DNA from 3 places in the Shewanella sp. 125m-7 genome. Region 1 is predicted to be linked to each of the others. Evidence: predicted binding sites of a transcription regulator. Region 1 holds the regulator's gene; each other region holds the start of a gene.
What was found. The regulator ArgR, encoded in region 1, controls arginine synthesis, uptake and breakdown. The targets are predictions, from matches to a motif close to ANTGAATANNTATTCANT.

Region 1 (2,282 bases):
ACTTACATCGCCATAAGCAAGAACTTGCTCTACGCCGTTTTTACCTAGCACAACAGGTTGCGCGAAGAATTCAGTGTGCTCACTACCACCATCAACATAGGCACACTCAATAACGTTTGCTTCACCTTGTAATCCGCGAACAAGTGATAAGCCAAAACGACATGCAGCTTGCCCCATAGAAAGCGTTGCACTACCGCCACCCGCTTTAGCTTCAACCACTTCCGTACCCGCATTCTGGATACGTGTCGTTAATGCTGCAACCTCTTCATCAGTAAAGCTTACGCCTTCGATTTGTGATAGTAGCGGTAAAATAGTCACACCACTGTGACCACCAATAACATTGACCTTAACGTCTGCTACGTTTAAGCCTTTTGCTTCAGCAACAAACGTTTCAGAACGAATAACATCTAATGTTGTGACACCGAATAAACGGTTCTTGTCATAAACACCGGCTTTCTTCAATACTTCAGCGGCAATCGCAACGGTTGTATTCACAGGATTTGTAATAATACCGATTAATGCCGTAGGGCAAGTCGCGGCACATTTTTCAACTAGATTACGTACGATACCGGCATTGATGTTGAATAGATCAGAACGATCCATACCCGGCTTACGAGCAACGCCCGCAGAGATAAGGACAACGTCAGCACCTTCTAGCGCTGCAGTTGGATCTTCACCGGCAAAACCTTTCACTTCAACAGCGGTTGGGATGTGGCTTAAGTCAACCGCAACGCCAGGTGTTACTGGAGCGATATCATAAAGCGATAACTTTGAACCCGCAGGCAATTGAGTTTTTAATAGTAAAGCGAGAGCCTGGCCAATACCGCCAGCAGCACCAAGTACAGCAACTTTCATAATTATCTCCGTTAATTCTCGGATTTTGTGATTTAGATCCGTTTTCCTAATGCGGCAACAGTACTGGATTCACAAATAAAATTCAATTATCCCTTAGTCGCGTTCAATATAATCTAGAACACTAATATAAAGCTATCAACGAGCAAAGAGAGTGAGAATCACGCTTTCAGGCAATTTAGTGCGATAGATTAGCATAATAAAAATTAGAATAATCATTCTAACTTAACTAGCGATCAATAAATTGCCAGTCTTTTCAATGAATTTTTATTCAAAAAAACGAATATTAATTGACAAAAAAAGCGAAAATCAGCATCATAAAGCAGATCTTATTGAATAAAGAATAATAATATATGCAAGCTAGTAGAAACCAAGATGATTTAGTTAAGACCTTCAAATCTATTTTGAAAGAGGAACGATTCGGCTCTCAAAGTGAAATCGTTATCGCCTTGCAGGCAGAGGGCTTTAGCAATATCAATCAATCTAAAGTATCTCGTATGCTAAGTAAGTTTGGCGCGGTAAGAACCCGTAACGCGAAGCAAGAGATGGTTTATTGCTTGCCCGCAGAACTCGGTGTTCCAACAGCAGGAAGTCCACTTAAAAACTTAGTGCTGGATGTCGATCATAACCAAGCTATGATTGTCGTCAGAACAAGCCCTGGTGCAGCGCAGCTAATTGCTCGCCTACTCGACTCAATAGGCAAACCTGAAGGTATTTTAGGGACAATTGCAGGTGATGATACAATTTTTATTTGTCCATCGAGTATCCATAGCATTGAAGACACGCTAGAGACAGTTAAGTCACTGTTTAATTACGCTGATTAATCATGTGCCCGCTTGGGCATAGCGCAAGAATGCCGCACCCCATGGACTGCGGCATTTTCATTTCCGTTACACGACAGGTATTACTGAAGTCAATTCCCTCTAAAACACACGCCAATACGCATTCACTTTTATACCCGTTTTTTACCTTGTTCGTAGAATGAAACAAGATGTTTTATACAATATATTCAATAGTACCTTCTCTCTTGAGTAATAATCGTTATAATCCCAATTGACAGTATTCTGAGTCGAGGGTAAGTGATGAACAAAAGTAAAATAATAAATATCAACGATATATGCTGGGAATCTTGGCAGCATAAAGATCAGTATGCCAGCGAGCAAAAGCACATAGGTGATACTGCCGGAGGGGAAAAAATTGGCGTCACCATGGAACGCTTAGCGCCAGGTAAGTCTTCAGCTGTGGCCCATTACCATACAAAAGAAGAAGAGCATATCTACGCTATGCATGGCGAAGCGACGCTGTACATTGATGGTGAGCCTCACCCCTTTACTCAGGGAGAATATATCTGCTTTAACGCTGACACGGGTATTTCTCATAAACTCGTCAATCATAGTGAGCAAGAGTTTGTTTTTCTTGTCGTCGGTAAC
Region 2 (2,282 bases), on a different contig from region 1:
AAAGGCTTAAGCAAACCCGCCATATCTTTAATACATAAAGAATGACAGCCCATATCTTCAATGCGCTTGGCCATATCAACCCAGGTTGTAAGCTTGTGTACAGGACTGGTCGTGTAAGAGAGTGTGCCTTGAGCATGGCCACCGACTTCAATAACTGATTTAACTGCTGTTTCAAGGTTACGTACGTCATTCATGGCATCGAATACACGGAATATATCGACTCCGTTTGTATGTGCCCGCTCTACAAAACGATGTACTAAGTCATCAGCATAATGACGGTAACCTAACAGGTTTTGTCCACGCAGCAGCATCTGCTGTGGTGTGTTGGGCATGACCTTTTTTAACTCACGAATACGTTCCCATGGATCTTCACCTAAATAGCGAATACACGAATCAAACGTTGCGCCTCCCCAAGACTCAATTGACCAAAGGCCAACTTGATCGAGTAAAGGTGCAATAGGTAACATATCTTCGGTACGCAAACGAGTAGCGAGAATAGATTGGTGCGCGTCTCTTAGGACCACGTCAGTTAAAGCCAATGGCTTGCTCATACAAAACTCCCTGCTTTTATTATACTTTCTTACGATGCTGATGAATTGCAGCAGTGATAACTGCAGCTATTAAAGGACTCACACTCGCTTGCCCCGACTGCGGTTGAGTCGAAGGAACTTGACTCACATCCTGTTGCGGTAAAGGTCCAAATTTTCGAGCTACTAAATTGATTGCTAAAATGAGAATACTCAAAAAAACAAATACTAGCGTCATGCCTAGTACCATGATCCCCAGTGCGTCATATAACTGCCCAGATATTGAATCCATCTCACCCTCTCATTGGCATCTTCTTTGCGAACAAAAACAACAACCACCCAATAATTATTCACCTAACACTCACAAACTATGCATTTCATTCCATTCATTTTAGATACTGCTTTACAGTGAAATTGCGAGCGCCGAGCAAAAACAACAACCTATTTATAACAAAATAGCGACCAAGCTGTAAATTGGTCATACCACGAAAAACATCAACAACACAAGCTAACTAACAATTCCTCATTGAAAGTGACTAAAAATTCAATATCCAACAATATACAAGCTTTTATGACAATTTCTTTATAATTTAACGGTGTAATTTCTGGAAAATGAATTCAGAAAATAGAACAGAGGATTAGATTTCACTCTACGGTGAGATTTTATGCAATTACGTTTCTCGGAAAGAGTCACTCAATAGGCATATATAAAAGGTGAGAATTCACCGCTATTTTATCCATTTTGTTAATGATGCTTGAGATGGGGCTGAGGCGGCAGAGTTTAAGGAGCGAGTCATATTGTTTGCTACAGCTGTCTCAGCAGCCCCTAGCGACTCATTGCTACAAACCTTCGCAGGCCGACTAAACAAACAATAAAGTAATCTTGATAGTGTTTGATTCGTTTTTTCATCACTCTGCATTAACTGCGCTTCACTATCATCAACTTCCAATATTGCAGGGGCATTAACCTTATCTCGTTGTCGATAAAGAACACTGATGAATCGATACCAGTCTTTCGCTGCGAGCGCTTGCTAGGCCTGTCCTTTAAGCGTTGATTGTTGCCATTTGTAATAGACGGTTACGATAAACAAGAGTGTTTAAATCAGTATTGCTATCGCAACTTGTAGTGTATTTATGTCAGTCCAACCAGCGACATTGACGGCGTGAGTCAAAAGCCTAATTTGCTGCACCCCGTGATCAAGTCACACCCAGTGATAATTTGACCCCAACATAAATCTGCCGAGCATTAATACTTGGTAACTAAACTTCTGGATAACCGTGCCTTTGCTTCCCCCACAATTGCTTTGATCAATAAGCTCAGGCTCTGCAGAGGCATACTCATACCATCAACAGACTCTTAGCTAACATGGGGAATAGACGTAGCCCTGCTCAGTGATTAAGCCGTTGGCTTCTTCTTTGGATTCTTTGCTGTGGGTTCGATATTGTCATTTTGCATTCATATATACCTTGATTGACATTCGTATTATGCCCACTCAAGGTGTTCGGAACGATTAGACCTGAATAAACTGGGCTAGATGTAGATCACTGGATGCTTACAGCTAATCAATTAAGACTAATGTTGGATATTCAGATGCATGGGAAATATGACTCAAACAGGAGGGTTAAATATTAGGAGCTAAAACGAGGAAGGTAAAATCAATAATAGACAGAAAAACAATCTAATCAGCCAATAACAATAATGGGTTAACACAAGCGTAAATAACAGACACAAAAAAACCGCACTTAGTGCGGTTT
Region 3 (2,282 bases), on a different contig from region 1:
TTCAACGATATTAAAGCCATGCTCTAAGAACCAATGGATACTGCGGGTGGTTAAGGCAAACAAACGCGAATAGCCTCTCACTCTTGCCTGACCAATAATATTTTGCAGTAACACACTGCCTCTATCGGCATCACGGTAGTCAGGATGCACCACTAAACAAGCAAACTCGCCCGCATTATCTTCCTCGAAGGGATAAAACGCGGCGCAACCTATCACCAAGCTATCGCGCTCAATTAGCATAAATTGCTCAATCTCCATTTCGAGCTGTTCACGAGAGCGCCTAACTAAGATCCCTTTTTGCTCCAATGGACGAATGAGGTCGAGCACGCCACCGATATCGCTAATTGTTGCTCTACGCAAGCGCTCAGCGCTTTCTGTCACAATCTGTGTGCCAATGCCATCGCGGGAGAAAAGCTCTTGTAGCAAGGCTCCGTCATCGAGATAACTAACAAAGTGACACCGACTCACGCCATTACGACAAGCATCGATACTTGCCTGTAAAAAGGCCTTTGTGCCCACACATAGCGGTGTCGCCTCTGGCAGTTCATTCAAGATATTTTGTGCATCGGTCGGCATCAATTCGGCAATGACCTGCTCTGTGTCGTCCAAAATACCCTTTTGCGAACTAAAACCTATCATCTTGTCAGCTTTGAGTTTAATCGCTATCTGAGTGGCAACTTCTTCGGCAGTCAGGTTAAAGCTTTCGCCTGTCACTGACGCAGCGACAGGGCCAAGTAATACAATACAGCCGCTATCTAGCTGCCGTTTCAGGCCTTGACTGTCGATTCGGCGCACTTTACCGCTGAGGCAATAATCAACGCCATCTTCAACTCCTAGCGGCTGTGCAATCACAAAGTTGCCACTAACAACATTGATCTGCGCACCTTGCATAGGTGTGTTACTTAAGCTCATTGATAAACGAGCGGTAATATCAAGATGTAAGCCACCAACAACCTGCTTAATCACCTTAAGAGCATCTTCTTCTGTGACTCTCACGCCATTGTAATATTCGGCAGGCAGACTGTGTTGCGCGAGGGCTTCATCAATTTGAGGCCTAGCACCATGAACCAAGACAATCTTGATCCCTAAACTATGCAGCAGCGCGATATCGTTGATGATCGCGCGAAACTGTTTCTGAGCTAAGGCTTCACCACCCAGCATCACAACAAAGGTTTTGCCCCTATGGGCATTCACATAGGAAGCAGAATGACGAAATCCATCAACAAGTTCAGTGGTACGCACGCTAAGATCACCTTTCGAATGAATAGAGATTTATCTGAAAACCAATCTTCAGAGATTAACTTCAGCCACCCCAAAGATACTAATGCATTTAAATTCAATTAAAAAGCATTTACCCTCACGTTGCGAAAGTATTTTTATAAGCAGAAATAGCAGAGCATGCCATCCGCAACATGCCGTTAATGGATCTTGACCCTGGGGCCGAAGCGCCATAATAAACTTAATTTATCAGCAGTTAACGAACTTAGCATTACAAAATCAACAGTGTAACTGAGCTATCTTCTAGATGAGTTTTATAGCATGCCACAAGAAGGTTAAGCAGAACTTTAATGAATGATTACGCAAACAATACCCATCAGCATAATTAATGTGTGCATTCTGCAGGAAATCAAAGCGCGGTAAGTATTTACGATAGCCAATAGCTTATGAGAAGGGTTTGACTTATGGCGTTAAAAAAGAGCGGTTAAACATAGCGCGTTTCGTAAATTTAAGACAAAAAAAAGCCTCTAAAAATAGAGGCTTTTCCAAGATGCTTAAAACAAGTAATTACTTGATTTTAGCTTCTTTGTACATAACGTGCTGACGAACAACTGGATCAAATTTCTTGATTTCCATTTTTTCAGGCATGTTACGCTTGTTTTTTTCAGTCGTGTAGAAGTGACCAGTGTTAGCGCTAGAAACTAGCTTGATCTTCTCACGATTACCTTTAGCTTTAGCCATGGTTTATTACACCTTCTCGCCGCGGGCACGAAGTTCAGCAATAACAACTTCAATACCTTTCTTATCGATGATACGCATACCTTTAGTAGATATACGTAGCTGTACGAAACGCTTTTCGTTTTCTAACCAGAAACGGTGGTTCTGTAGGTTAGGTAAAAAACGACGACGCGTTGCGTTCTTCGCGTGCGAACGGTTGTTACCAACCATTGGTCGCTTGCCAGTTACTTGGCATACTCTTGACATGTCAATCTCTCCAAAACAATATTTAACGCTCGAGCATTAATGCACCTCGAACACGGCCGTCGCCTGAGGCACACAACAGA

Region 2: the regulator ArgR is predicted to act here: its motif matches at 1,059-1,076, upstream of ACVBIL_RS15165 (OadG family protein).
Region 3: the regulator ArgR is predicted to act here: its motif matches at 1,324-1,341, upstream of argA (amino-acid N-acetyltransferase).

Annotation. Positions count from the first base shown of each region.
Region 1 is NZ_JBRILQ010000011.1:35,953-38,234, reverse strand. Features, by position in the region: gene mdh (malate dehydrogenase) at 1-855, opposite strand, end outside; gene argR (transcriptional regulator ArgR) at 1,206-1,676, shown strand; gene ACVBIL_RS07305 (cupin domain-containing protein) at 1,935-2,282, shown strand, end outside.
Region 2 is NZ_JBRILQ010000034.1:52,976-55,257, forward strand. Features, by position in the region: gene oadA (sodium-extruding oxaloacetate decarboxylase subunit alpha) at 1-551, opposite strand, end outside; gene ACVBIL_RS15165 (OadG family protein) at 571-819, opposite strand.
Region 3 is NZ_JBRILQ010000003.1:156,729-159,010, reverse strand. Features, by position in the region: gene argA (amino-acid N-acetyltransferase) at 1-1,242, opposite strand, end outside; gene rpmG (50S ribosomal protein L33) at 1,786-1,959, opposite strand; gene rpmB (50S ribosomal protein L28) at 1,966-2,202, opposite strand.